DNA from 2 places in the Herbiconiux aconitum genome. Region 2 is predicted to be linked to the other one. Evidence: riboswitches for the same ligand, from Rfam matches in the RefSeq annotation. Region 2 holds a riboswitch; the other holds the start of a gene.

Region 1 (22,925 bases), on a different contig from region 2:
CACCGAGGCCGCGGCGATCCGCGCGCAGCCGTTCATCGGCAAGGGCGACAAGAACGCAGCCGACGGCGCCGCGGTCGATGCGATGCGCAAGTTCCTCGGCACGGTCGACTTCGAGGGTGTGATCGTGATCGGCGAGGGCGAGAAAGACCAGGCGCCGATGCTCTTCAACGGAGAGCACGTCGGCACCGGACGCGGACCAGCGTGTGACATCGCGGTCGACCCGATCGACGGCACCTCGCTCACCGCGGCCGGCCGGCAGAACGCCATCTCGATGCTCGCGGCCTCCGACCGCGGAACCATGCTCGACGCCTCGTCGGTCTTCTACATGAACAAGATCGTGACGGATGCCGACGGCTTCGGCATCATCGACATCGACCGACCGATCGGCGACAACATCCGCGCGCTGGCAAAAGCAAAAGGGAAGGATGTCGGCGACATCCGCGTCGCGGTGCTCGACCGTCCCCGGCACCAGCAGCTGATCGACGACATCCGCGCCAGCGGAGCCGGCACCCGGCTCCTGCTCGACGGCGATGTAGCGGGCGGCATCAACGCCGCCCGCTACGGCACCCGCATCGACATGTGCGTCGGCATCGGCGGCAGCCCCGAGGGCGTGGCGACCGCGTGCGCGATCAAAGCGCTCGGTGGATTCATCCAGACCCGCCTCGCACCGAAGAACGACGACGAACGCCAGAAAGGCATCGACGCGGGTCTCGACCTCGACAAACTTTACGAGGCCGACGACCTGGTGAGCGGAGACAACACCTTCTTCGTGGCGACCGGTGTGACCGACGGCGGTCTGGTGGCCGGAGTCAAGCGACTCGGGCCGATCATCCGCACGGAGTCGATCGTCATGCGATCGCACTCGGGAACGATTCGCCGCATCGAGGCGGATCATCTTGTGTCGAAATGGTTGTAGGCGACCTCTGCGCTTCTCGGTGACGCTGGGCTTCCGGCGGTTTCCGCCTCCCGCCTAAGGGTTGAGCGGAGCTCAAAGGCGGCGGGAGCCGGAAACCGCCGAAAGCCCAGCTCTCGTCGCGCATTCCTGATGGGATGCCGGGTCAGCAGCCAAGGGGGCGGTGGGTGGGTCTTGCTAGGGGCCCTCGGTGCCGGAGGGCTTCTCGTCGAGGTCGAACTCGAGTTCGATGACACGGTCGTGCTCGCCTGCGAGGAATGCTGCATCGCGGAGGGCCGCACCGCCGCCCAAGGCGTCGAGTTCGGCCACCGTGCGCTCGACTTCGGCGGCCCGCTCGTCGTCGGACTCGTCAGCCGAGTCGACTGCGTCGCCGTCGTCGTCGTCGTCCTTGTCGGTGGGGGAGAAGGGCGCGACGGGGGAGTCGGATGCGGCGGAGTCGGATGCGTCGGATGCGGCGGGGTCGACCGCGATCGCCTCACCCGAATCCGCTCGATCAGCCTGCGCGTGATCGGCCCGCGGCTGATCGTCGTGCAGTGCCGGGAGGGTCGACTCGAGTTCGGCCAGCAGCTCTCGCCCCGTGATCTCGCGCGGCGCCTCTTCGATGGCGTGACGCTCGGGAAAGAGGTTCTCGCTGTTGAGCGACGCGAGCTTGCGTGCTGTCGGGTAGACCTTGCGCTCCAGCGATCCGATGAAGGCGTTGTAGTCCTTGACCGACCGCTCGATGGTGTTGCCGAGCTTGTCGATGTGCTGGGCCGTCGTGCCGAGCCGGGTGTAGAGCTCTTTGCTCAGGTCGAAGAGTTTGCGAGCGTCTTCGGTGAGCACCTCCTGCTGCCAGCTGAGAGCGACGCTCTTGAGGATCGACCACAGCGTCACCGGCGACGCGAGGGCCACCTTGCGCGAGAACGCGAAGTCCATGATGGTCGGGTCGGCCTCCATCGCGCCCGAGACGAGCGACTCGCTCGGGATGAACGCGATCACCAGCTCGGGGGAGGACTCCAGACCGTTCCAGTAGCCCTTCGCGCCGAGCGCGGTGATGTGGCTCTTCAACGCCGTGACGTGCTTCTTCATCAGCTGGTCGCGCCGATCGCCCTCGGAGCCGGTGGCGGACGACGGGATCGCCGACGCTTCGAGGTAAGCGCCGAACGGCACCTTGGCGTCGACTGCGATGTTCTTGCCGCCGGGCAGATGCACCACCATGTCGGGGCGGCCAGCACCGGTGTCGCTCACGATGGAGGTCTGCACGTCGAAGTCGACGTGCTCGATCAGGCCCGCGGCCTCGACCACGCTCCGCAGCTGCGTCTCGCCCCACACCCCGCGGGTGCTGTTGGACCGCAGCGCTGACGCGAGGGTCTCGGCCGTGGAGCGGAGTCGCTCCTCCGATTCGGTCGCCGACTTCAACTGCTGGCTCAGCTCCCCGTGCTGCTGCTGGCGCTGGGTTTCGAGCTCGACGACCTTGGCCTGCATCTCACGCAGACTCTCCTGTACCGGGCTCAACGCGACCAGCACCTTGCTGTCTTCTGCTGCGCGCGTGGTCTCCGCATCCTGAATCGCCTTGAGACGACGCTGGAAATCGGCCAATCGCTCCTCTTGGGCGGCGAACTGCGCGGTGTATTGAGCCTCTTGCTGGGCCAGCCGCTCGCGGGCCTGCTCCGTGGCGAAGGCGAGCTGCGCCTCGAACTGTTCGCGGGCCATTGCTGCCTGCTCCCGATGAGCCAGCGAGGCGGCTTCGGCCTGCTCGCGCGCGAGCGCCGCCTGCTCCCGATGGGAGGCAGCGGAGGCCTCGGCCTGTTGACGCAGACCTGTTGCGGTGGCATCGAGCGCAGCGAGGCGTGCCTGGAGGCCTGATCGCTCCTCGAGGAGGTGCTCCACCCGCTCCCGCACCGACGTGAGGTCGGCCGTGCGCTCGGCCAGGGTCGTCTGCAGCGTGGGGTCGGCGCCGCCCGCGGCATCCGCCCGCCGACTGCGAGCGACGAGCAGGCCGCCCACCACGCCGAGGCCGAGCCCCAGCACGAGACCGATCAGGAGAGGAAGGAGTGCGTCCATGCGGCCAGTCTGGCACCGGCCACCGACACTGGCGTTTCCGCCACGGCTAGGCTTGCCAGCAACAGCTCGTAGGAGAGAAGTAGGAATCATGTCTGAAGCACTTCCTGTCATCGATGTCCCGACCGAGTCCGACGCCCTTCCGGTGGTGAACCACTGGATCGCCGGCGCCTCGTTCGTCAGCACGAGCGGTCGCACCGCGCCCGTCTACGACCCGGCCCTCGGCCTCCAGACCAAGAGCGTCGCGCTCGGCAATGCCGCCGAGATCGACGCGGCGGTCGCTGCGGCGAAGGCGGCGTTCCCGGCCTGGCGCGACACCTCGATCGCGCGCCGCCAGCAGATCATGTTCGCGTTCCGGGAGTTGCTGAACGCCCGCAAGGGCGAGTTGGCCGAGATCCTCACGAGCGAGCACGGCAAGGTTCTCTCGGATGCGGCGGGCGAGATCACCCGCGGTCTCGAAGTGGTCGAATTGGCGACCGGCTTTCCGCACCTGCTGAAGGGCGAGTACTCGGAGAACGTGTCGACCGGGGTCGACGTGTACTCCACGAAGCAGCCCCTCGGCGTCGTCGGCATCATCTCGCCGTTCAACTTCCCGGCCATGGTGCCGATGTGGTTCTTCCCGATCGCCATCGCGGCAGGCAACACCGTCGTGTTGAAGCCGAGCGAGAAAGACCCGAGCGCCGCGAACTGGCTGGCCGCCGTCTTCAAAGAGGCGGGGCTGCCCGACGGCGTCTTCAACGTGCTGCACGGCGACAAGGAGGCCGTCGACGGGTTGCTGAACCATCGCGACGTGAAGTCGATCTCGTTCGTGGGGTCGACGCCGATCGCGCACTACATCTACGAGACCGCGGCCAAGAACGGCAAGCGGGTGCAGGCGCTCGGCGGGGCGAAGAACCACATGCTCGTGCTGCCCGACGCCGACCTCGATCTGGCCGCCGACGCCGCCATCAATGCCGGTTTCGGATCGGCCGGCGAGCGGTGCATGGCCATCAGTGTGCTGGTGGCGGTGGAGCCGATCGCCGATGAGCTGGTCGCGAAGATCGAGGAGCGGATGCGCACGCTGAAGATCGGCGACGGCCGCCGCAACTGCGACATGGGTCCGCTGGTCACCGAGGTACACCGCGACAAGGTCGCCTCCTACATCGACGTCGCGACGACGGACGGCGCGACCGTGGTGGTCGACGGGCGCGGTGTCGAGGTGGATGGCGCATCCGAGGGCTTCTGGCTCGGCCCGACGCTGATCGACAAGGTGCCGACCACCTCCCGCGTGTACCTCGACGAGATCTTCGGCCCGGTGCTGTCGGTGGTGCGGGTGCACTCCTACGAAGACGGAGTGGAACTGATCAACAACGGCGCCTACGGCAACGGCACGGCGATCTTCACCAACGACGGCGGGGCGGCGCGCCGGTTCCAGAACGAGGTCGAGGTCGGCATGATCGGCATCAACGTGCCCATTCCGGTGCCGGTCGCCTACCACTCCTTCGGCGGGGTCAAGGACTCGATCTTCGGCGACTCGAAGGCGTACGGCCTCGCGGGGTTCCGCTTCTTCACGCAGGAGAAGGCCATCACCTCACGCTGGCTCGACCCGTCCCACGGCGGCATCAACCTCGGCTTCCCGCAGAACTGACGCTCGGGGGCGGCCCCGGTAGGATTGACGACCGTGGCTTTAACTATCGCGATCGTCGGACTCCCCAATGTGGGCAAGTCCACCCTGTTCAACGCCCTCACCAAGAACCAGGTTCTGGCGGCGAACTATCCGTTCGCCACCATCGAGCCGAACGTGGGCGTGGTGAACCTGCCCGACGCGCGCCTCACCAAGCTCGCCGAGATCTTCTCGAGCGAGCGCATCCTGCCCGCCCCCGTGTCGTTCGTCGACATCGCAGGCATCGTGCGTGGTGCGAGCGAGGGGGAGGGGCTCGGCAACAAGTTCCTCGCCAACATCCGTGAGGCGGATGCGATCGCCCAGGTCATCCGCGGATTCGAGGACTCGGATGTCGTGCACGTCGACGGCAAGGTCGACGCGGCGAGCGACATGGAGACGATCAACACCGAGCTGATCCTCGCCGATCTGCAGACCCTCGAGAAGGCCGAGGCGCGCTACGAGAAAGAGGTGCGTGGCAAGAAGCTCGAGCCGATCGTGCTCTCGACCGCGCAGGCCGCCCGCGAATACCTCGACACCGGCAAGCCGCTGTCGTCGTCATCGATCGACCTCGAGCCGATCCGTGAGCTGGGCCTCCTGACCGCCAAACCCTTCATCTACGTGTTCAACGTCGACGAGGCCATCCTGAACGACCCGGCGCGGAAATCCGCGCTTGCGGCTCTGGTGGCGCCGGCGCAGGCGATCTTCCTCGACGCCAAGCTCGAGTCGGAGCTGATCGACCTCGACCCCGAAGACGCCGCCGAGCTCCTCGCCTCGACCGGTCAGGAAGAGAGCGGACTCGACCAGCTCGCCCGCATCGGCTTCGACACGCTGGGCCTGCAGACCTACCTCACGGCCGGGCCGAAGGAGTCAAGGGCCTGGACGATCGGCAAGGGGTGGACTGCCCCGCAGGCGGCGGGCGTCATCCACACCGACTTCCAGAAGGGCTTCATCAAGGCCGAGATCATCTCGTTCGACGACCTGGTGGCGACCGGCTCGATCGCCGAGGCCCGCGCGAAGGGCAAGGCCCGCATCGAGGGCAAGGACTACGTGATGCAAGACGGCGACGTGGTCGAGTTCCGTTTCAACAACTGATCGGACGGCGCACCTGCCGGCCGCCCGCGAGAGGACCATCGATGTCGTCAACACCCAGCAAATCCGATCTCCGCGGTGTCGGAGGTCTGGCCATCGCAGCCGGTTCGCTGTTCATTGCCGCCGGAGCTGCGGCCTGGCTCACCGTCACGAAGCAGCTGCGCGACGAGAAGATCGAGGTGCCGGGAAATGCGCCGGCGTTGGCGGGCAAGCGCGTTCAAGGACCAGTGACCGCCTACGTCGAAGCCCTCACGATCAAGGGCAACGCCGAGCGCGGGGCCGGTGGGCGAACCTTCGCCGACGTCAGTGCAGCCCTCCGCGGCGTCGACTCGAGCAGCGACGAGGCCGGCGAGTTGCGCAAACAAAGCGCCGCCCTGTCGACGGCGGCATCGTTGCGCACCTCGCTGATGACCTCTGTACTCGCCTACGGGGTGAGCGCCCTCGTCGGCGGTCTCGGTGCCCTCTTCCTCATCGTGGGGTCGAAACTCCGCCGAGTCGACGAATAGCGTCGTCATCCAGCCGCGGTCTCTCTGTCAGCCGATGTGGTAGACCAGGCCCATCCCGCGACTCGCGATGTCTCTCGTGAAGGACTGCCCGCGCGATCTCTCGCACATACGAATACTCGTCGGGTCGTGCGACGCGATCGGAAACCTCTCGGATGTCGTCTTCGCCAACGCGAGCGAAGTCGTCTGCGATGGCCTGCATCGCGCTCGGCGGAATCGCGCGGTAGAAACCGAACCACCCGCAGCACGAGAACGTGACATCACCTTCGACCATCTGAAAAGCCGGACGGCTCGGCCGGTCGGGCCTGCTGCCGAACACGAACTGCATCTGACGCCAGCATTTGTCGAGATCGAGTGTGGGCAGATCCGGCTCTCCATGCGAGAAGAACTGATGGAACTCGTCGCTGTCGAGGTGCGCGCGAGGGTCGGCAACGGCCGATTCGGCGAAGAGCGGATGGACTGGATAGGCGTAGTAGCGGATTCCCATGCGGGAATTCTGCGAGCGTTTCACACTCATCCGGCGTCGTAGCGAAGAATTGTGGGCAGTAGCGTCTGACGGCGCGGCTGTGGAGGAGAGGTCGGAACGGGTGCCAGGACCGATTGGGCGACGACGCGCTTGCTACTGTCGAAGCGTGAAGACGGCCGGCGAGAGAGACGGGGACCTCGGATGCACATGATCACCGTGGTGAAGAACGGCAAGCTCAACCCCGACGTGCGGCTCTGGACGGGCATCGCGGCTGTGACGGTGGCCGTGCTCACGCTGGCGGAGTTCCTCGTGCAAGTGCTCCTGGTGGGCGCTCGGCCGGCACTCGACGACGCAGCGGCGCTCGCGGATTTCATGGCGCGAACCGCCAATCAGACGCTGTTCACGATTCTGATCGACACCTTCCTGATGGCAGCCCTGATCGTCTTCCTCGGCGGATTCCGGCAGATCATCACGCACACCCGACCCGACCTGCAGTGGGTCGCCGACCTCGCCTTCGGCTCGGGGCTGCTGTTCATCGGCGTGACCCTGGTCGGCGACGCGATGGAGGGAGGCACCGCCCTCGACACCATCGGCCTCACCCCCGACTCCTCCTCGCTCCGTGCCCTCACGGTCGGGCACACCCTGATGTTCGGATCGATCGGATGCGCGCTCACCGCGTTGCTCGCAGCAGCATCGGGTTACGTCACACTGGCATCCGGGGCGCTTCCCGCGTGGACCGGGTGGATCGCCTACGTCGTCGCCGGCCTCAACCTGCTCGCCGTGCCCACGATGTTCGGCGGCACGAGCCCCTCGTCGTTCTTCGCCGCGGGGGGCGCGGCGAATGCGCTTCTGGCGACCTTCCCCTGGCTGGTTTGGGTGGTCTGCGTCGGATTCGTCACCATTCGCGACCGCCGGCGCTTCCACGACCTCCCGCCCGAGGTGCAGGCGGCGACCGCGTCGACGTCACTCGCCGCGAGATGAGAATAATTCACTGAATCCTGCTTTCTCGGGTATGCTCACCATTCGAGTGATACCGACACCCCGAGGAACACATGATCCACCGCACGACGATCACTGCCGAATCGGCAGCGGTTCTCGACGCCTCGCTCGCCCTGGGGGCTGCAGCCGGTGCCGCAGGGGTTCTCCTGCTGGGCGTGATCGTGCTTCTCATCGTGCGTGCCGTGCGTCGTCGTCGTGCCGCCCCGAGTCGCCATACGACCGTCGAAGAAGGCTACTCGGCCGGTGTCGCGCAGGTGCCGAGCCCGGTCGGCGGCCGGGGGCGTCGCGCTGCTGCGCGGCTGTTCGGATTGCCTGAGCGCACCATCGGCCTGGATGTCGCACGCGGAGGTGCCCTGCTGATGCTCGTCGCCGTGGCATGGCTGGAGTCGACTGCGGGCGGCCTGGAACTCACGCGGCGTCTCGTCACGATCAGCGGGATGCAGTCAGATCGAGACCCCGCAGAGTGGCTCGCGGCAGTCGGTGCCGGCGTGGCGATCTTCTTCGTGCTGATCTCCGGAATCGCGTCCGCCCTCACGAGCGGTGGAGCAAGCCCCGTGGAGGGCCTCGAAAGGCTGCGGAGTCGTATGCGCCTCGGTGCGCGGGCGATCCTGCTTCTGGGAGTGGGGGCTGTGGCTGCCTCTTCCGGTACGCCCTTCGCCGGGCTCGTGGCGACGATCGGTACGCTGGCGCTGATCGCGCTGCCCGTGCTGGGATGGCGGTCGAGACGCCTGTTCCTCGCGGCGGCCGTCTGGACCGTCGTGGTGCCGGTGCCGGCTGCCGCTCTCGCCGACGCGGTGCAGGCATCCGGAACTCTGATCGCGCCCCCGTTGGAATGGGCGCTCTCCGGGGCTTTCCCTCCCGTACCGCTGGTGGGAGTGCTGCTCGCAGGGCTCGCCGTGGGTCGCCTCGATTTCAGCCGGGTCGGCAGGCGGTGGATCGTGTGCGCTGCGGCGACCGGATGCGCGTTGCTGGCGTTCGGAACAGGTGCGGTCGTCTCGACCCGCCTGGGCGACTCGCTCCCGGCGGCTCTGACCGCCATCCTCTCGATCGACCCGCGGTCGGCGATGCCGCTCGCCCTGCTGGGGGCGGCGAGTGGTGCGCTGGCGCTCGTCGCCGTGGCGCTGATCGTCGGGCGTGCACTGCGTTGGGCGCTCGTCCTGGTGTCCGCTGCCGGTTCGATGGCATTGACTCTCTGGGCCGTCTCGCTCGCGGTGATCGGTGCGACGTGGATGCTCGCACCCACTGTGGCATCGAAGGGCCCGGAAGCCCTGATCACGGCACTCCTGGGTTCCGACGGGTCGCTGGGACTCTTCGCTGCACTATCGGAGCCATTCAGCGCCACCGGGGTCGTGGCGGTACTGGTCGTGCTCGTGGCCGCCGCCTGCGCCGTCTGGCGGCTCTTCCTCGGAGACGGCCCGGCCGAGCGCCTCGTCAGAGCGATCGGCGTCACCCTGACGAAAGTGCCCGATCAACCGACGCCGCAACCGGATGTGGCGCCTCCGGCCTCGGTGAGTGGGTTCGACGCCCTGATCGGCGGTCAAGAAGCCGCACCCGACTCCGCGACTGGTGCAGCTCTTGAGGATCTGCCCCCCGATCGCCGTCCCGTTCGGCGACAGCCCATGGGCCCGGTCGACCCCGCCGCCGTGGCCACTCAGTGGACTCCCGGCCAGGCCATCGGAAGGCTGCCGTACTAGATGCGGCCGGAGGAACACGTGCGCCGGCTGCTCCTGCAGAGTGATCGCATGCCCACCGGGCAAGTCGAACGAGCCCTACTGCAGAGCGCCGTTCATCTGAGCGATGCACTCGACGATGACGTGCTGGGCTACGAGTCCCGGCTGCGCCTCAGCGCGTGGGCGGCAGCATCCGGCGATTCGACGACCCGCCTCCGCGCGTTCGACCGCTGCCTCGAACTGCACCTGAGCGATCCGCTCCGGTTTCCGGCGACCGTGGGCGATCTCGACCTCCTCTGGGACTTCGCCTCCATCCCTCGACTTCTCGCGAGCAGCCCCCGCTACGACCGGGAGACGATCTCTGCGTGCCTCGACGAGATGCTCGAGGTGTTCTCGTTTCAGGGCGCTGATCTGCGTGCTCTCGACTTCGCGCGTTTCGAGGTCGCCGCTGCCCTCGGCGACGGTGCGCTGGCTGCTGAGAGCCTCGCGCGGGCGACCACTGGGTTCGGTTCGCAGAACGGTCGGAAAGTTCGGGCCGAACCCCTCCTCTGCGACGCCTGCGTGCTGAGTGCCGAGATCGTGTGGCACGCCCGGAGCGGCAGGCTCGACCGTGCCGCTGCTGCCGCCGATCGGCTCCGTGGAAGCGGCGTCGCCTGCGCCGACGAACCCGAGCTCGGGTTGTCACGCTCACTCGTGCCGTATCTGCTGACCGGCCGTCTCGACGACGCCAGAGACGTGCATCTCTCCGGCTACGAGCGGGTGCGCCACGGAGCCCACAACCTTGAGGCCGTCGCCGCTCACATCGAGTTCGCGGTCCGGGTCGGCGCTCTGCGGCGCGCACGCGAGTTGGTGGAACGCCATGCCTGCTGGCTCGCCGCTGACCCGTTGGCCGAGTCGGCGCATTTCGCTCTTCTGTGCGCCGCCGGCGGAGCGATGGACGCCCTCACCCGGTCCGGGCGCGGTGGGTCGGCCATCACCCCCAACGATGCACCCACCCTCGCCCCCCACCTCGGCGCCCGGATCGGCGGTTGGACGGCGACCACGTTCGCCAAGGCGTGCTGGACCGCGGCATCCGGGCTCGCTGACGCCTTCGATGCGCGAAACGGAAGCGACCGGTTCGCGCGTCGTCTCGATGAGGCTCGCGCGATCCGCCCGGTGACGGCGTGGGAACCGTCTCCGTGGAGGCGGGAACTCGGCGATCGAGATGATCGAGATGATCGAGATGATCGTAACGACCGCCGGCATCTGCCCGGACGGCCGGCCGCGGCGGTGTTCGGCGCCGAGGCCGTTGCCGGAATCGAACGAGCCGCACCGGCTGATCAGCGTCTGGTCGAGCCGCGCGCCCTGCTCGCCAGCGCCCGGGAGTACGCGGCCGTCGGCGATCGACGGGCAGCCGAGGCAGCCATCGACGACGCACTCCCACGCGCCGACCCGCTGACTCGCGCCGAGCTGTTCGCAGTGCGCATCCGGATGCACGTCGAGCGCGGCGAGATCCGTTCCGCAGAGCAGCAGCTCGCTCAGCGCGTCGATTGTTTGATCGTCGACGACCTCGACGACGACGCGGAGCTCGATCTCCAACTCGGTCTGCTGCTCTTCGGCGCCCCACTCGCGGGCCAGGAGGACGTGCTCGGAAAGGCGGTCGAACGCGCTGGAGAGCTCGGCCTCGATCAAGGACCCAGACTGCGAATCGCGGTCGCTCTGGCCACCCTGTTCCTGCAGGAGGGGCGCCTGCTGGAAGCGGAATCGCTCCTGTCGAGCGCGCTCGCCGGCGTGGTGGGCGTTCGTCGGAGTCCCGGCTTGTTCGTGCTGGCCGACGTGAACTTCGCGCTCGGGCGCGCCCAGGAGGCGCTCGCGGCAATCGATGTGCTCCTCGGCGATCCGATCGATCGCGCCTTGCGGGCATCCGCCCTCCTCCGGCGGTCGACGGTGATCTTCCTTCTCGACCCGCACGAAGCAGCGGCCGCGATCGAGCACGCCATCGACGACGCCGACCGCGCTCTTCAGCTGTACGTCGAACTCGGTCACTGTGAAGGCGTGCTCGATGCCTGCGGCGTGCTGGGTCATCTGCTGAGTCGGGTCGGTTCCGTCGAGGGTGCGCTCGAAGCTCTGCGCACCGCGCACCAGACGGCCGAGCGTTTCGGGCATCCGGACGTCGACGCGATGGCCTTCCGCCTGGCTTGCGCCTTGGTGCGGGCCGATCGCGGCGGCGAAGCGCGGCGCCTACTCGAGGATGTCGTCGAAGCGATGTCTGCGGAAGGCGATCCGTCGCTTCGGGCTGAGGCGTTCTACTGGCTCGGCCACGCCAGCCGGGCCACCGACGACGATCCGGCCGCGTACTGTCTCTGGAGCCTCGCGCTCGAGGAGTTCGGTCGCGTCGCCGACGAGCACGGCTCGGCTCGGGCAGGCATCGCGTTCGGTCGGCTGCTTCTCGACAACGACGATCCGGCGTCAGTCCCGGTGCTGCAGGAGGCGGCCCGCCGAGCGCGCACGTCACGGGGCGAGGAGGGCGAGCGCGCACCAGGTGGCGGCGTGCCCGCGTCGACTCTGCTCATCGATGCCCTGCACCTGCTCGCACGTGCGCAGGCCGCATTCGGCGACCCGGTCGCCCTCCGCACGCTCGACGACGTCGTGAGCGAGGCCATCGCGCTGAACTGCTTCGAACCGCTCCTGAACGCCAGTGTCGCGGAGTCCCGCGCCCGGGCGCTCGACGACCTGGATCGCGAAGGCGAAGCGATCGTGGTGGCTCGGGAGGCGGCGTCGCTCTTCGACGCGTCCGGAGAACCGGGTGCGGCCGCGAGACTGTGCGTGTTCAGCGCCCGCTTGCTCGCGCGCACCGGCGACATCGATGAAGCGGATGCGCTCTATCGCGCGGGCCTCATCCGCTACGACGCAGCCGCGAAAGGCGGGCGATCGGACGCCCCGCCCCCGTTCGAACGCGCCATCGCGGCGCAGGAGCACGAAGCGCTGAGCGCGAGGCGGCTGTAGGCCTGCTACTTCGAGGTCGTCTCCGACGTCGGCGCCTTCTCGACAGCCGTTCCCGCGAGTTCCTCGTCGGTCCAGCGCGCCTCTGCTTCCGCAGCCTCGTCTTCGGCCACTTCTTCGGGCGTCTTGACGCCCTTGGGGCCGCGTCCCTCGCGGTAGACGGAGATCTCGACTCCCGGATGCCGGCGGCCCTGCACGAAGAACAGCACGAGCCCCAGCGCGATCGCCGCGAACGACGCCCAGATGTTGGCCGGGATGCCGAGGAAGCCGTCGCTCGACGGGTCGATGCGGATCGCTTCGAGCCAGCTCCGACCCAGGCCGTACCAGACGAGGTACAGCGCGAACAGGCGGCCCCAGCGGAGACGGAAGCGGCGCTCGATCAGGAGCAGCAGTGCGACGCCCACCAGGTTCCAGATGATCTCGTAGAGGAACAGCGGGTGGAAGAGCGTGTCGGCCGGCAGGCCCGTCGGGAACGCCGGGCTCACCGACGGGTCGATCTCGAGGCCCCAGGGGAGGTTGGTCGGCAGACCGTAGAGCTCCTGGTTGAAGTAATTGCCGAGGCGGCCGATCGCCTGGGCCACGAGCAGTGCCGGGGCCAGCGCGTCGGCGAACGACCAGAGCCGGATGCCCGTGATCCGGCATCCGATGAACGCACCGATCGCACCACCGATCAGTGACCCGTACAGGGCGTTGCCGCCGTCCCAGATCGCGAAGACGTTGAGCAGGTCGGCGCCGGGGTAGAAGTAGTCGCCGAGGTGCGTGAACACGTGATAGAACCGGGCGCCGATGATGCCGAGCGGAATCGCCCAGAGCACGATGTCGATGACGATGCCCGGTTCCCCGCCTCGAGCGCTGAGGCGCCGGTTCACGATCAGCATCGCCACGATGATCCCCGCGAGGATGAACAGCGCGTAGATGTGGATCTGGAAGATCCAGACAGGGAAGACCGCGAACGAATGATCGGGGCTCGGGATGCTTAGCGGGCTGATGATCTGCGACCTTTCACGAGAGCGCGGCGAGTTGCGCGATGCACCGGTTCGACCCGGCCACGTCGAATTCTAAAGGATAGGGTCGCCCTCGGGATCCGCCTCGGGGCAGCGGCCCAGGTTCGCCGAGTAGAACGGACCCATGAGCGACGAACACCCGAACCGCAACCGCATCGTCTTCGGGGTGATCGTGGCCGCCATCCTTCTCTTCGGACTGATCTCGATGATGGCGACGGCCTGGATCAGCGGCATTTCCTAGCGTGTTCGTAGCGAAAACCGGCGTCCCCGGCTAAGCTTGACGAAGTTGTTGTGTTACCCATGAATCTTGAATAGGGTCTGTGCTCGTTTCTACGAGGCTCATTTCGCATGAGACACGGACTTGTTTTTCTGAGGAGCGGAACAAAGTACACCGCGACGGTAGGTCCCGACAGGCGGGGCCGCTTACCTCGAAAAGAGAAAAACAATGCCTACAGGCACCGTGAAATGGTTCAACTCCGAAAAGGGCTTCGGCTTCATCTCCCCCGATGACGGTGGCGAGGATGTCTTCGCTCACCACTCCGGCATCAGCGGCAGCGGATACAAGAACCTCGAAGAGAACCAGCGCGTCAGCTTCGACGTCACCCAGGGCCGCAAGGGCCTGCAGGCGGAGAACATCACGCCGCTCAGCGCGTAAGTCGCCGGCGCTCAGCGCCTGACGTGAAGAACCCGTGTTCGCCATTGGCGACACGGGTTCTTTGTTTTGTCAACCCGGGGGCCAACACGCAGGTTTGCCCCGTAGCCTGAGTGCATCTGAACATGGGCGAATGCTCGAACACACGACTGGGAAGTCGAACCCGACACCAGTGAGCAGGTCCCGTTGACCGTCATGAACAATCCGGCCGCGCGCGCCACCGTTCCTCGTAAGGCCGGTGCCGCGCATCCGACGGCCGCCTATTCCGAACTCCTCACCACCGTGCGTGACGTGGGCTTGCTCCGCAAGCGCCGCACCTTCTACATCGGCATGTTCTCCGTGCTGGTGCTCGCCCTGGGCGGGGCCGCTGCCGGCTTCGTGCTGCTCGGCGAGTCGTGGTGGCAGCTGGCGATCGCCGGCGGACTCGGCATCATCTTCACGCAATTCGCTTTTCTCGCCCATGAGGCCTCGCACCGTCAGGTGTTCGAGTCCGGCCCCGCCAACGACCGCGCCGGCCGCACCCTCGCCACCGCATTCGTCGGTATGAGCTACACCTGGTGGATGTCGAAGCACACCCGCCACCACGGCAACCCGAACGTGATCGGCAAAGACCCCGACATCGAGATCGACACGGTCTCCTTCATCGAAGAGGATGCCGCGTCGCGCCGAGGCCTGATGGCGTGGCTCACCCGCCGCCAGGGCTACGCGCTGTATCCGCTGCTGCTGCTCGAGGGCCTGAATCTCCACTACCTGTCGTTCAAGACGCTGTTCAGCCGCAAGCCGGTCGAGGGCCGCCGTTTCGAACTCTGGTTCATCGGCATCCGTCTCGTCGCCTATGTCGCCGTCATCTTCTACTTCCTGCCGCTCGGCATGGCGTTCGCCTTCATCGGCGTGCAGCTGGCCGTCTTCGGCCTCTACATGGGTGCGTCCTTCGCCCCCAACCACGTGGGAATGACGATCTTCCCCGCCGGCAGCCGCATCGACTTCCTCAGCAAGCAGGTGCTCTCCTCCCGCAACATCGCGGGCGGCTGGGGCATGACCGTGTTCATGGGCGGGCTCAACCTGCAGGTCGAGCACCACCTGTTCCCGAACATGGCCCGCCCGAACCTGATGAAGGCACGGCCGATCGTGCAGGAGTACTGCGCGACCCACAAGATCCCCTACACGCAGACCTCGCTGCTCGAGGCGCACGTCGCGGTGATCGCCTACATGAACCGGGTGGGCATGCACGCACCCGATCCCTTCGACTGCCCGCTGGTGAACCAGTACCGGGTTCGTCGAAGCTGACGGATATCGTTGTCGGGTGAGAACTCCGCCCACCCGCACCCGTTTCAACGCCCTCGCCGGCGGCCTCGCAGCCGCCGGCGTCGTCGCGCTCCTCGTCGTCGGATCGGCGGGTGCGGCGTCGGCTCATGACGCGCTCCAATCGTCGTCACCGGCGGCCGGAGACTCGCTGACGACCGATCCCGGTGTCGTGACCCTGGATTTCTCTGACGAGCTCCTCACCCTCGGCGAAAGCACCGACGGCTTCGCGATCGAGGTGGTGGACAGCGAGGGGCTGCACCACGAATCCGGATGCCTGTCGGTGCAGGACTCCACAGTCGACACGCCGATCGCGCTCGGGCTCGCGGGCGCCTACGTCGTGCTCTGGCAGGTCGTCTCCTCCGACGGGCACCCGACGTCGGGGCAGTACGAGTTCGACTACGAACCCAGCACGCTCGACGGCGCCCACGACGGCTTGACCGAATCGCCCGCCTGTGGCGACGCATGGGCAGGAGACCCCGACGGCACCCCGACCTCCACTCCCGACGCGGCCGGTCCGGCCCCGGTCGCGACCGCGTCGACACCCGTGCCGACCGCCGACGCCACCGAGGCGACGGTCACGGCGACGGATGCGCCGAGCCCGGCATCCGCTCCCGTCGTGCCGTGGCCCGTCGCCGTGCTCCTCGGTCTCGTGGCTCTCGGGGCCATCGCGGGGATCGTCGTGCTCGCGGTGCGGCGCAGCCGTGGTGGCGGCTACGGCGATCAGTGAGGGGCGCTATGCTCGTTCGCGTAGCACCTTCCAACTGAATACCGCTGGCCACTAGCTCGACGCGGGAGAGCCGCTCCACAATCCGGAACGGCACCGAAGGAGCAATCCTCCCCGATAATCTCTCAGGTCCTCGTACCGCATCGAACTGGCCGCTCTGGAAAGCAGTCCGCAGCATCGACAGCGGCTCGCCCATGGTGAAAGCGTCGCTTGCGGCGTGAAACTCTCAGGCACGATGACAGAGGGGGAGTTCTCAGAGCAGATCTGCACGATTCGACACCGCGCAGTGTGCTCCCGCCACTCGCCGGCCCCGCCTGCGACGAAACCGGAGAACTCATGACCGAATCGACGGATTCCCCTCCCCGCTACTCCCCGCTGCACGCGGTGCACGTCGCCGCCGGCGCCACCTTCACCGACTTCGCCGGCTGGCAGATGCCGGTGCGCTATTCGAGCGACCTCGCCGAACACCACGCGGTGCGGAGCGCGGCCGGCCTCTTCGACCTCTCGCACATGGCCGAGTTCGAGGTGTCCGGCGCTGAGGCCGGGGCGTTCCTCGACCACGCGCTCGCCGGTCGGCTCTCGGCCATCGAGCTCGGTCAGGCGAAGTACTCCCTGCTGTTGGCCCCCGAGGGCGGGATCATCGACGACCTCGTGGTCTATCGCACCGGAGACTCCGACTTCCTCGTCGTGGCCAACGCCTCGAACCACGACCCGGTTGCGGCGGCGCTGGCCGACCGGATCGACGGGTTCGACGCCATGCTGCGCGACACGAGCGACGAGACGGCGCTGATCGCCGTGCAGGGTCCGGGCTCGCGGGCCATCCTCGAGGCGACCGCGGGCTTCGAGGCACCTGGGCTCGACGAGCTGCGCTACTACCGGGCGATCGAGGGCACCTTCCGTGGCGAGCGGGTTCTCGTGGCGCGTACGGGCTACACGGGGGAGGACGGATTCGAGCTGTATGTGCATCCGGATCTCGCCGAAGCCGTGTGGACGGCCGTCGCCGAGGCCGGAGCCGACAAGGGGATCGTGCCCGCAGGGCTCGCCAGCCGCGACACGCTGCGCCTCGAAGCCGGCATGCCGCTCTACGGCCATGAGCTCTCGCTCGAGACCTTCCCGGTGCAGGCCGGACTCGGGCGCGTGCCCGCGATGGCGAAGGCCGCCTTCGTCGGTCGAGAAGCCCTCGAGCAGGGGCCGGCGACGGATGCGCCGGTGCTGGTCGGTCTGGTGGCCGACGGTCGCCGCGCCGCCCGCGCCGACTACGCGATCTACGCCGAGGCCGCCGACGACGCGGCCACGGAGCCGATCGGCGTCGTGACGAGCGGGGCGCTCTCGCCGACGCTCGGGCATCCGATCGCCATGGCCTACGTCGCTCCGCGGTTCGCCGAGCCGGACACGGAGCTCAGCGTCGACATCCGTGGCACCCGCCTCACGTTCCGCACCACGACCCTCCCGTTCTACCGCCGGAAGAAGGACTGACATGACTGACCAGAGCGAACTCCGCTACACCTCCGAGCACGAGTGGGTGCTCGTCGAGGGCAGCGTCGCCACCATCGGCATCACCGCCTACGCGGCAGCGCAGCTCGGCGACATCGTCTACCTCGACCTGCCTGCTGCCGGCACCGTGATCGCCGGCGGAAGCGTCGTGGGCGAGATCGAATCGACCAAGTCGGTGGGCGAGCTCTTCGCCCCTGTCGACGGCACGGTGGTGGAGAAGAACGCCGCCGTCGAAGACGCGCCCGAGCTCGTGAACAGCGATCCGCTGGGCGCAGGGTGGCTGCTCAAGATCGAATTCAGCGAGCTGCCCGAACTGCTCTCGCTCGCCGACTACAACGCCCTGATCGGGGAATGACCACACGATGACCCAACTGCCCTTCTCCTCCCGGCACATCGGCACGGATGCGGCGGCGCAGTCCCGCATGCTCGAAGCGGTCGGCTACTCCAGCGTCGCCGAGCTGATGGCTGCGGCCGTGCCGCGCGCCATCCAGTTCGACCGCTCGCTCGCCGACTCGCTCGTGCCGCCGGCGGCCACCGAACGGGAGGCCGTCGACGAACTCCGGGCGCTGGCCGCTCAGAACCGGGTCTCCACCTCCTACCTCGGGCTCGGCTACTACGACACGATCACGCCCGCCGTGATCAAGCGCAACGTTCTCGAGAACCCGAGCTGGTACACGGCCTACACGCCCTACCAGCCCGAGATCTCGCAGGGGCGGCTCGAGGCGCTGATCAACTTCCAGACCATGGTGGCCGACCTCACCGGTCTCGCCACCGCGAACGCCTCCATGCTCGACGAGTCGACGGCGGCGGTCGAGGGGATGCTGCTGGCCCGCCGGGCGAGCAAGTCGGCCTCGCACCGCTTCATCGTCGACGCGGATGCGTTCCCGCAGACCAAGTCGCTCTTGCGATCGCGCGCCGAAGCGGTCGGGATCGAGATCGTCGAGATGGATCTCGACGCGGTCGACCACCCCGCGCATCCGGCCGCCGACGCATTCGGCGTGTTCATCCAGTACCCGGGCGCCTCCGGACGGGTGTGGAATCCGGCCGATGTCATCGAGATCGTGCACCAGGCCGGCGGCATCGCCGTGGTCGGTGCCGACCTGCTCGCCCTCGCGCTCCTCACGTCGCCGGGGGAGCTGGGCGCCGACGTCGCCATCGGCACCAGCCAGCGTTTCGGCGTGCCCATGGGCTTCGGTGGCCCGCACGCCGGCTACATGTCGGTGCGCTCAGGGCTCGAACGGCAGCTTCCCGGCCGGCTGGTGGGAGTCAGCGTGGATGCGGCGGGGCACCCGGCCTACCGGCTCAGCCTGCAGGCGCGTGAGCAGCACATCCGGCGTGAGAAGGCCACCTCCAACATCTGCACCGCTCAGGTGCTGCTCGCCGTGATGGCGGGCATGTACGCGGTCTACCACGGCCCCGAGGGCCTCCGCGCGATCGCGAGCGAGGTGAACCGGGCCGCTCGCTCGCTGGCCGCTCAGCTCGCGGCCGCCGGCTACGAGATCGTGCACGGCGACTACTTCGACACGATCCAGGTGCGCGTTCCGGGCCGGGCTCGCGGGCTGGCCGAGCACGCCCACTCGCAGGGCATCCTGCTGCGCGTCGACGACGACGACACCATCGGCATCTCCGTCGACGAGACCACGGGCGACGCGGAGTTGTTGCAGGTGGCTCTGGTGTTCGACGCGGTCACGACGCCACTGATCGCGACGACCGAAGCGCTAACCGCGTCCGAGGCCAACGCGGATCGCGCGCGTCGCGTCAGCGCAGCGGCCGAGGCGATCTCCGAGGTCGTCCCGAGCATCCCCGAGCACCTCGTGCGCACCAGCGACTACCTCACGCATCCGGTGTTCAACACCCACCGGTCGGAGACGAGCATGATGCGCTACCTCAAGCGTCTCGCCGACTACGACTACGCACTCGACCGCGGGATGATCCCGCTCGGCTCGTGCACGATGAAGCTCAACGCGGCCAGCGAGATGGAGGCGGTGACCTGGCGCGAGTTCGCCGGCATCCACCCCTTCGCGCCGAAGAGCGACGTCGGGGGTTACCTGGAACTCATCGGCCAGCTCGAGCGCTGGCTCGCCGACGTCACGGGTTACGACTCGGTGTCGCTGCAGCCGAACGCCGGCAGCCAGGGCGAGCTCGCCGGACTGCTCGCCATCCGCGGCTACCACCGCTCGCGCGGCGACCTCGACCGCACCGTGTGCCTCATCCCGTCGAGCGCGCACGGCACCAACGCGGCGTCTGCTGTTCTCGCCGGCATGAAGGTGGTCGTCGTGGCCTGCGACGAGCTCGGCAACGTCGACCTCGACGACCTGCGCGCCAAGATCGAGCAGCACGCCTCCGATCTCGCCGCGCTCATGATCACGTACCCCTCCACCCACGGCGTGTACGAGCACGAGGTCACCGAGATCTGCCGCCTGGTGCACGAGGCCGGCGGCCAGGTGTACGTCGACGGCGCGAATCTCAACGCCCTCCTCGGCTTCGCGCGGTTCGGCGACTTCGGCGGCGATGTCTCGCATCTGAACCTGCACAAGACCTTCTGCATCCCGCACGGCGGTGGCGGGCCGGGCGTCGGACCGGTGGCCGCGAAGGCTCACCTGGCTCCATTCCTTCCGGGGCATATATTCGCTCAGGATGCCCAGCACCTGCTGATCGACGGCACCCGCGTCGAGCACGCCGGCGGCCCGATCTCGGCCGCGCCCTACGGCAGCCCGAGCATCCTGCCGATCAGCTGGGCCTACGTGCGCATGATGGGGCTCGAGGGCCTCGCGGATGCCACGGCTTCGGCCGTGCTCGCCGCGAACTACGTCGCCGCGCGGCTGGCACCGCACTTCCCGGTGCTCTACACGGGCGAGAACGGCCTGGTGGCCCACGAGTGCATCCTCGATCTGCGTGCCATCACGGCGGCCTCCGGGGTGTCGGTCGACGACGTCGCGAAGCGCCTCGTCGACTACGGCTTCCATGCACCGACCATGAGCTTCCCGGTGCCCGGAACGCTCATGGTGGAGCCCACCGAGAGTGAAGATCTCGCCGAGATCGACCGCTTCGTGGAGGCGATGATCCGCATCAAGCAGGAGATCGACGCCGTGGCCGCGGGCGAATGGCCCGCCGACGACAACCCCTTGCGGAACGCACCTCACACAGCGCAGTCCGTGATCGAGGGGGAGTGGACGCATCCCTACGACCGCGAGACCGCGGTGTACCCCGTGCATTCGCTGGTGCGGGGAAAGTACTGGCCGCCGGTGCGCCGGATCGACCAGGCCTACGGCGACCGCAATCTGGTCTGCGCCTGCCCGCCGCCCGAAGCGTTCGAGTGAGAGTGCGCGTCATCGGGCTTTGCTAAGGTTCTCGCCATGCCCGACGCCCCACGCTTCCGCTCTGTTCGTCTGCTGGCCGGCCTGATCGCGGGGATCGCACTGGTCGGCATCGGGGCGGCTCCGGCACAAGCCGCCGACCCGGTCTTCGCCGAGGGCGACTGCGTCGTCTACCGGCTGAGCGACAACGGGCCGGGCGGCGCGCAATGCGCCGGGGTCGATCTGAGTGGCACGCGCTTCGGGGAGGGCGACTTCCGCAACGCGGCGTTGAGCGGTGCGAACTTCGCGGGAGGCGACATCCAGGGCGCCAAGTTCGACGGAGCGGTTCTCGACGGCGCCGATTTCAGCGCGACCCGCGTCGTGGGAGCCGACTTCACGAATTCGAGCGTCCTGCCCGGCGTCATCGACGTCACGGCCGACGCCTCCGGGCAGGCTCCGGTCGACTTCGCGGCCAACCTGCCGACCGGGTTGACCCTCGACGGCTGCTCGATCGTGGGCACCCCGGTGGAACCCGGGCAGACATTCCCCATCGGCACCTCGAACATCTTCTGCCAACTCTCCACGACGTTCGCCGGCAACGACCCCGGAACGGCTCAGGCCGTGATCACCGTCAACGTCGCGGCGTCGCCGACCGCGCCGCCCACGAGCGACCCGATCTTCACGCCGGTGGCGGAGGCCCCGGATGCGCAGAGCGGCTCCGGCGGCACTCCCAACGTGCTGATGATCGGCGGCTTCATCGGCGGCGGTCTGCTCGTGGTGCTCGGCATCGTGGCGTTCATCGTCTCCAACCGCAAGCAGCGGAAGGCCTAACGATGTCGGCGGGATGCGGCGACCGCGCTCGTCGCATCCGGCGGTGAGAGCGGAAGACCGTTCAGCGCCCGGGGTTGCCGCAAGGTGCGCCGCAGGGGCGGCGGCGCACAATCAAAACAGGCTCGGGAAACTGGCCAAGGCCCAGGCGTAGCCGACGAACGAGGCGATGTCGATGATCCAGTGCGCGATGACCAGCGGCATCACACGGCCCCACCGCCAGTAGCACCAGCCGAACACGATGCCCAGCACCAGGTTGCCGAAGAACGGCCCGATGCCCTGGTAGAGGTGGTAGCTGCCGCGCAACACAGCCGCGGACAGGATGATCTGCCACTTGCCCCAGCCGAGCTGGCGCAGCCTCGTGAACAGGTAGCCGATCACGATCAGCTCCTCCTGCAGGGCGGCGCGGAGGGCGGAGAGGATGAGGATCGGCGTGGTCCACCAGTAGGTGTCGAGCGGCGCGGGCACGACGTTGACGGTGAAGCCGAACGCCCGGCCCACGAAGTAGAGCGCGATGCCGGGAACCCCGATCGCGACCGCGAGAAGGAGGCCACGGCCTATGTCACTGACCGGCTTCCGGGCGTCGAAGCCGACGCGGCGGAAAGGATTGCCGCCGGAGATCGCGAGCAGGTAGAACGCCAGAGCCACTGGCACCAGGTCGAAGAAGATCGCGAGCAGCTGATAGGTGAGATCGAGCCAGGCGCGGTCGCTCAGAGCGCCGTTGATGGTGGCGGTCTGGTCGGCCAGAGCGGTGTCAGCGGTGAGGCGACCGATGAGATTGACGATCGAGTACACGGCGGATGCGCCGAGGGAGACCCCGAGAACGAGCGCGATCTCGGTCCACAGACGGCGCCGACGCAGACGAGGCCACTCAACCGCTCGAGTCATGACTCCACTTTCTTGCGCCATGCGCTCGTTTTCCCCATCTTCTGTGGGAAAGCCACAAGAAACCAGCAGAGATAGTTTCGTGTATGTAACTTTTTTGGCCACCGTTTTGCTGTTACAGGTACCCCCACTTAGGGTACTTCCTTAGGCTGCGCCCTCCATAAGGGGGTTTTCGCCTTGCCCGCATTTTGCACAGGAGGAAAATTGAAAATCAGACGGTTAGGCATCGGCGTCATCGCGCTGGCTGCCGCGAGTGCACTCGCACTGTCCGGCTGCGCCAGCGGCAGCTCGGACACCCCCACGGGAAGCTCTTCCGCGGTCATCACGGCAAACGGTTCTGAACCGCAGAACCCGTTGATCCCCACCAACACCAACGAAACCGGTGGTGGGCGCATCGTCGACTCCATCTTCGCCGGACTCGAGTACTACGACG
Region 2 (7,251 bases):
GCATCTGGGTGGGGTTCTCGATCTTCGGCATCGTGCTGGCCTCGAACCAAGCGCTGATGGATGCCGTGGTGCAGCAACTGAGCAACTCGATTCCCGGCCTCATCGGCGAAGACGGCGCCATCGATCCCGACATGCTCTCGCAGGCACGTATCCTCGGCTGGACCGGCGCCATCGCCCTCGTCGGACTGGTGCTGACCGCGATCGGCTGGCTCGCGTCGACCCGCGATTCCATCCGGCGCATCTTTAAACTCGACCCACCCACCACGAACCCGGTGATCCTCAAGCTCAAGGATTTCGGGCTCGCCCTCGGGTTCGGCATCGCGATCGTCCTCTCGTCGGCGGTGAGTCTGTTGAGCAATCAGGGGCTCACGATCGTATTCAACCTCGTGGGCATCGATTCGGAGTCGCCGGTCGCCCTCTTCGTGGCTTGGCTCGTGGGCGTGCTCGTCGTGTTCGCGTTCGACAGTCTCGTGCTCGGAGTGGCCTTCCGTGTGCTGTCGGGAGTGAAGATCCCGTTGCGCCGTCTCGTGGTGGGTGCCGTCATCGGAGGCGCCGCCCTCGGCGTGCTGAAGATCCTCGGCAGTCTGCTCCTCGGCGGCGCCACCTCGAACCCGCTCCTCGCGTCGTTCGCCGTGATCATCGGAATCATGATCTTCCTCAACCTGGTCTGCCGCGTCATCCTCGTGTCGGCCACCTGGATCGCGGTGGGCATGGATGACGCGGGCATCGATCCCCGCGCGCTGAGCCCGGAACAGATGGAGGTCGAGCGTCAGCAGCGGGTGGCGGATGCGCGCGACACCCTGGTCTCGGCCGAGCGCGAGCGCCTGCGGAACGAACTCACCACCACGCACGGGCTCGCCCGCCGGCGTGTGCGCAAGAAGCTCGAGCGGCTCGAGAAGCTCGACCGGGCCGAGGCGCTGAAGCTCTCGAAGAAGCTCTGAGCCGGGAGCAAGGAGGTCACGCCCGGGGCCCGCGCCCGGCGTCACATGGGCGAACGGATGCACCGGGCCGCCCCCGGAAGGCGGTGTCAGCGCCCGCCGCTACAGTAGAACCATGCCCCAGAAGCCCCTCCGAATCGCCTCAGTCAACGTGAACGGCGTGCGCGCTGCATTCCGCAACGGCATGGGCGAGTGGCTGAGCACCAGGGGGGTCGACATCCTTGCGATGCAGGAGGTGCGGGCCGAGACCAGTGACCTCGAGAACCTCCTCGGGCCCGACTGGAACATCCTGCACGACCCGGCGACGGCGAAGGGTCGCGCCGGTGTGGCGCTCGCGAGCCGCGACAAGGCGAACATCCATCGGGTCACCTTCGGGCCCGACGACTTCGACAGCGCAGGGCGCTGGCTCGAGGCCGACTACGAATGGAACGGCAAGCTCGTCACGGTGGTCTCCACCTACGTGCACTCCGGCGTCGCCGACACCCCGAAGCAAGACGAGAAGTACAAGTTCCTCGACGCGATGCTCGCCCACCTTCCGATGCTGCGCGAACACAACCCGCTCGCGCTGGTGGTGGGCGACCTCAACGTCGGCCACCGCACCCTCGACATCAAGAACTGGAAGGGCAACGTGAAGCGCGCCGGCTTCCTGCCCGGCGAACGCGACTACTTCGACAAGTTCCTGGGCGCCGAAGGCGACCCGGAGTACAACAAGGGCGCCGGTCTCGGCTGGGTCGACGTCGGCCGTCGATGGTCGGGCGAGGTCGAGGGCCCCTACACCTGGTGGTCGCAGCGCGGGCGCGCCTTCGACACCGACACCGGCTGGCGCATCGACTACCAACTGGCCACGCCCGATCTCGCCGCCACGGTCACGAACTACGCCGTCGACCGAGCGGCCACCCACGACGCACGCTGGAGCGACCACGCTCCCGTCGTCGTCGACTACGACCTGTAGTTTTGTTGCTGCACCGCCGCTACTGCGGCGCAGCGTTCGTACCAGAACAGTGAGAAACGCCCCAATGACCGACTCTTCCAAGCCCCGCCTTCTCTCGGGTATGCAGCCCTCGGCCGATTCGCTGCACCTCGGCAACTACATCGGCGCCCTGCTCAGCTGGAAGGCGCTGCAGGAGACGCACGACGCATTCTTCTTCCTCGCCGATCTGCACGCCATCACGGTGCCGCAAGACCCGATCGCCCTGCGCGAGAACACCCGCCGCACCACCGCGCAATACATCGCGGCCGGCATCGACCCCACCCGGTCGACGCTCTTCGTGCAGTCGCACGTTCCGGCACACGCCGAGCTCGCCTGGGTGCTCAACACCATCACCGGATTCGGTGAGGCGGCGCGGATGACCCAGTTCAAAGACAAGGCCTCGAAGCAGGGGCAGGAGGCGGCATCCGTCGGTCTGTTCACCTACCCGGTGCTGCAGGCCGGCGACATCCTGCTCTATCAGGCCGTCGACGTGCCGGTAGGCGAAGACCAACGGCAGCACATCGAACTCACCCGAGACCTCGCGAACCGCTTCAACGCGCGCTTCGGCGACACGTTCACGGTGCCGAAGCCCTACATCCTGAAAGACACCGCGAAGATCTTCGATCTGCAGAACCCCACGGCGAAGATGTCGAAGTCGTCGGAGTCGACCTCGGGGCTGATCTGGCTGCTCGACGAGCCGAAGATCACCGAGAAGAAGATCATGCGGGCGGTGACGGATGCCGACGGCGAGGTGCGCTTCGATCGCGAGCTCAAACCGGGGCTGGCGAATCTGCTCACCGTCTTCGCGATCCTCACCGACCGCACGGTCGACGACGTCGTGGAGGAGTTCGCGGGCGGCGGCTACGGCACCCTCAAGAAGGCTCTGGCCGAGGTGGTGGTCGAGACGGTCGCACCGATCCGGCAGCGCACGCTCGAGCTGCTCGACGACCCGGGCGAGCTCGATCGCATCCTCTCGGTGAACGCGGATCGTGCCAACGAGGTGGCCGAGGCCACCCTCGCCACGGTCTACGACCGGGTGGGTCTCCTCCCCCGCCGGCGCTGACCCCCGCCCTCTCCTCCCTCCTCGCGACTCGCTCTCCTCCTCGCGACTCGCCAAATTCCGCCCTTTCCAGCGTCGATTCAGGGCGGATTTTGGCGAGTCGCGAGGAGTGCGAGGGGGTGGGGGCGACGTCAGTGCAGGTCGTCGACCGCGCCCAATATCTCCTCGCGCACGCGCCGCAGGTCTTCGAGGAGCGAGCCGATCAGTATCCAGTGCGACGGATCGGGCGAGAGGGTCTGGATCGGCGCGGTGAGCGCCGGCTCCGGGTCGCTCAGCCGCTCGACGTCACGCGAGGACGGCGCCACGTTCTCCATCACGAGACGCAGGTCGTGGGCGGCTCGACGCAGCTCTTCGGCGATCGACGCCGTCATCGGTTCGGAACGAAGCTCGTCGTCGAAGTGGTCGTTCACGGCGCGGGTCATGCCGAGCACGCGGGTGACGACCGTTCCGAGCATGGTCATCAGCGCGGCATCCGTTTTCAGCACGTCGCGATGAGCGGATCGCCGGGGGTTGAACCGCAGGCTGTCCTCGGCGGTCTCGAGCGTTGCGAGCGCCTTGGTCTGCATCGGCCGGAGCAGCCGGGCCTCCACCAGCAGCAGAGTGCGGAACTTCTCGTCGGTCGGCTTGCTGAGCACCGAGGCGAGCCCGTCCATGATGGCCGCGACCTCGCGGCCGAGGGTCGCGACGGCGTCATGCGCCGGCTGCACGGCCAGCGGCGGCACGATCAGCCAGTTGACGAACACCCCGATGATCGCCCCGATCACGGTCTCGACGATGCGCTCCACCGCGTAGCCGGGCGTCTGCGCGCCCACCGAGAGCACGAGCATCGCGCTGATCGGAATCTGCACGGTCGACGAGGGCGGAAAGCGCAGCGCCCAGCCCACCAGCAACGAGATGACGATGGCGGCCAGGATGAGCCAGCTCGGCGCTCCGAAGACGAGCGCAACGAGATAGGCGACGACCACCCCGACGATGACGCCGATCGACCGCTCGACCGCACGGCTGAACGACTGGTTGACACTCGGCTGCACCACCAGGATGGCGGCGATCGCGCCGAAGATCGGCGGTTCGTCGCTCGCGATGAAGGAGCAGGCGACCCAGGCGATGACGGCGGCGGCCGCGGTCTTCAACACCTGCAGCAGCGGCGTGCGCGCACTGGCCTGGAAGGTGCGCACCGGCACCATCGTGGCCCGCGCCATCGACCGCCAGCGCCCGGTCCCGGTCTGCTGCCGAGGAGGGGGCGAGCTGGCGCCGTCGGTCGTTCCGCCCGAGCTCACGCTTCCACAGTAGTGCGCGCCGCAGCGGGCATCCGGATGCCTGTCAGCACTCCACGACGTTGACCGCCAGACCCCCCAACGCGGTCTCCTTGTACTTGTCGCTCATGTCGCGGCCGGTCTCGCGCATGGTGGCGATCACCTGGTCGAGACTCACGTGATGGCTGCCGTCGCCCCACAGCGCCATCTTCGCCGCATTGATGGCCTTCGACGCCGCAATGGCGTTGCGCTCGATGCACGGGATCTGCACCAGCCCGCCGATCGGATCGCAGGTGAGCCCGAGGTTGTGCTCCATCGCGATCTCGGCCGCGTTCTCGACCTGCTCGGGCGTGCCGCCCATCACCTCGGCGAGCCCCGCGGCCGCCATCGACGACGCCGACCCCACCTCGCCCTGACAGCCCACTTCGGCGCCCGAGATCGAGGCCTGCTCCTTGTAGAGCACCCCGACGGCAGCCGCAGCCAGGAGGAAACGCACGCACACGTCGTCGTCGGAGGTCACGGGCACCGGCACGGTCGCCCCCGGCGGTAGGTGGTGCGGCAGATAGGTGCGCGCGTAGTGCAGCACGGCCGGCACGATTCCGGCGGCGCCGTTCGTGGGAGCGGTCACCACACGACCCCCGGATGCGTTCTCCTCGTTCACCGCGAGCGCCACCAGGTTCACCCACTCCTGCCAGAACTCGGGTGCTCCGTGAGGGTCTTCCACCCGCAGGCGCTCCCGCCACTCCGGCGCCCGGCGCCGCACCGCGAGCCCGCCCGGGAGCACGCCGGTGCGCCCGAGGCTCGTCTCGACGCACTCGTCCATCACGTCGCGGATGGCCAGCAACCGGGCCCGCACCCCGGCTGCCGCATCGTCGGCTGCCGTGTCGCCCGCCGCGGCATCGCCACCTCCGGCCAGTGCCACCTCGTTGGCCAGCATGACGCCGGCGAAGCTGAGTCCGCTCGCGCGGCAGTGCCCGAGCAGCTCGCCCGCCGTTCGGAACGGAAAGGGTACTGCGGTGGGGGCAACACCAAGGGCGCCCCCAGCGCCGCCAGCGCCCCCATCCTGCTCCCGCTCCACGAACCCCCCGCCCACCGAGTAGTACGTCTCCTCGACCAGCACCGCACCGTCACCGCCGAAGGCCGTCAGCCGCACCGCGTTGGTGTGCTGAGGCAGCACGGTGAGCGGTCGCATCACGACGTCGGCTTCGCACAACGGGATCGGCCGGCGCCCACCGAGCAGAGTCGTCGACGTCGTTGCGATCCGCGCTCGTCCTTCGTCCATCTGCGCGGGTGTCACGGTCTCGGGCCGCAGTCCCTCGAGACCGAGCAACACGGCCGACGGCGTTCCGTGCCCCACACCCGTTGCCGCCAGCGAACCGAACAGGTCGACCCGCACCCCCTCGACGCGGTCGAGCACGCCTCCCTCGACGAGGGAGCTCGTGAACGAGGCCGCGGCGCGCATGGGGCCGACCGTGTGCGAACTGGACGGGCCGATGCCCACCGAGAAGAGGTCGAAGATGCTGAGTGTCATGGGACTCCATTCGCCCGCGGCGCGCTGTTGCGCCGACGGTGTCCCTCTCCGCTCTGTACCTGACCTGAGAGATTTCGCGGTAATCGCCGCTTGCCCCATCGGTGGAACCACACGCAACGGGTGCGCCGCGGTGATTCGCTCTCCAGAGTCGCCCAACTGCAGCGGTGCATGGGCCTGAGAGTTTCCCGGAGAGGAATTGCTCCTACGGCGCCGACCGATGGCTCTCGGACGGACTCTCCCGCTGCTGTTCGAAGGCTTGTTCAATTGCATACTGCCAGTTGACTGAACCAGAACCTATCAGACGGGCCTCAGGAGATCGAGGTCGTCTTTCCTGCGGTCTCGACCCGCGCATCCGGAACGCGCACCCGGTGCTCGCCGAACACCCACACCCGGTAGAGCACGAAGCGGAAGATCGCGCCGAGCACGAGCCCGATGACATTGCCCGAGATGTTGTCGGCCAGGAGCGAGGTGTAGTGCAACACGTAGTGCGAGAACCAGAGGCAGGCCAGACCGATGCCCATGCCCATGATGCTCACGGCGAAGAACTCGATGCTCTCGCGCAGCATGTCGGCGCGGCGGCGTTCTTTGAACGTCCAGTACCGGTTGCCCAGCCAGTTCACGAGGATGGCCAGGCCGGTCGAGATCAGCTTCGCGATCACCGGCCCCTCGTGCATGTGCGCCGGGTCCATGACCGTCGTGCGCAGGAGGTTGAAGACCCCGACATCCACGATGAAGCCGAGCCCGCCGACCAGGCCGAATCGGATGAATTCGACAGCGAGCAGACGAAAGCGCGACCTCGTTGCGGGGGCACTGGTCATGAAGGAATACCGTTTCTGACGTACGAAACCAGAGATAAGAACTTTTCGTATCTTCCAAGAGAATGCTGAGCGTAACTGGGGAAAATGAACAGGAAGCATCGATACGCTTTCGAGCGCCGTCAGACTTGGCAGCACCTGACCGATTGAGGAAACTATGGCGAAAACTGTCGTGGTGATACCGACTTATGACGAGATCGGCTCGATCGCCGGCGTCACGCAGCGGGTTCTCGCCGCAGAGGCCGGCACCGAGGTGCTGATCGTCGATGACAACTCGCCCGACGGCACCGGTCAGCTGGCCGACGACTTGGCCGCCGACGACGCCCGCATCCACGTGATGCACCGCACCGAGAAGAACGGTCTGGGCGCCGCGTACGCCGCCGGCTTCCGCTGGGCGCTGCAGCGCGACTACGACTTCGTGGTGGAGATGGATGCCGACGGGTCGCATCAGCCCGAAGAGCTGCCGCGCCTCACCGCACTGCTCCGCAACGGCGCCGACATGGCTATCGGAACCCGCTGGATCCCGGGCGGTGTCATCAAGAACTGGCCCGCCTACCGCAAGCTCATCTCCCGCTCGGGCACCGCCTACGCCCGCATCCTGCTGCAGTCGAAGCTGCACGACCTCACCAGCGGCTACCGCGGTTTTCGCGCCGACTCGTTGCGGGCGATCGACTTCAGCACGGT

Evidence for each region. Region 2 has a riboswitch for glycine ahead of N1027_RS00940 (L-serine ammonia-lyase). Riboswitches for the same ligand answer to the same signal wherever they lie in the genome.
Region 1: linked by a shared signal. The riboswitch ahead of gcvT (glycine cleavage system aminomethyltransferase GcvT) and the one ahead of N1027_RS00940 (L-serine ammonia-lyase) in region 2 are both predicted to bind glycine.

Annotation. Positions count from the first base shown of each region.
Region 1 covers NZ_JANLCM010000002.1:289,057-311,981, forward strand. The annotation lists gene glpX (class II fructose-bisphosphatase) at 1-916, shown strand, start outside; gene N1027_RS12940 (DNA recombination protein RmuC) at 1,091-2,956, opposite strand; gene N1027_RS12945 (CoA-acylating methylmalonate-semialdehyde dehydrogenase) at 3,045-4,580, shown strand; gene ychF (redox-regulated ATPase YchF) at 4,614-5,687, shown strand; gene N1027_RS12955 (aromatic ring-opening dioxygenase LigA) at 5,729-6,190, shown strand; gene N1027_RS12960 (hypothetical protein) at 6,258-6,716, shown strand; gene N1027_RS12965 (hypothetical protein) at 6,855-7,634, shown strand; gene N1027_RS12970 (heparan-alpha-glucosaminide N-acetyltransferase domain-containing protein) at 7,706-9,346, shown strand; gene N1027_RS12975 (hypothetical protein) at 9,395-12,307, shown strand; gene lgt (prolipoprotein diacylglyceryl transferase) at 12,313-13,296, opposite strand; gene N1027_RS12985 (cold-shock protein) at 13,754-13,963, shown strand; gene N1027_RS12990 (fatty acid desaturase family protein) at 14,156-15,247, shown strand; gene N1027_RS12995 (copper resistance CopC family protein) at 15,264-15,992, shown strand; glycine riboswitch at 16,045-16,140, shown strand; glycine riboswitch at 16,142-16,238, shown strand; gene gcvT (glycine cleavage system aminomethyltransferase GcvT) at 16,326-17,465, shown strand; gene gcvH (glycine cleavage system protein GcvH) at 17,467-17,838, shown strand; gene gcvP (aminomethyl-transferring glycine dehydrogenase) at 17,846-20,803, shown strand; gene N1027_RS13015 (pentapeptide repeat-containing protein) at 20,840-21,610, shown strand; gene N1027_RS13020 (CPBP family intramembrane glutamic endopeptidase) at 21,722-22,495, opposite strand; gene N1027_RS13025 (peptide ABC transporter substrate-binding protein) at 22,697-22,925, shown strand, end outside.
Region 2 covers NZ_JANLCM010000001.1:208,955-216,205, forward strand. The annotation lists gene N1027_RS00920 (YhjD/YihY/BrkB family envelope integrity protein) at 1-941, shown strand, start outside; gene N1027_RS00925 (exodeoxyribonuclease III) at 1,054-1,890, shown strand; gene trpS (tryptophan--tRNA ligase) at 1,955-2,971, shown strand; gene N1027_RS00935 (FUSC family protein) at 3,100-4,245, opposite strand; gene N1027_RS00940 (L-serine ammonia-lyase) at 4,289-5,752, opposite strand; glycine riboswitch at 5,905-6,003, opposite strand; gene N1027_RS00945 (GtrA family protein) at 6,061-6,570, opposite strand; gene N1027_RS00950 (polyprenol monophosphomannose synthase) at 6,743-7,251, shown strand, end outside.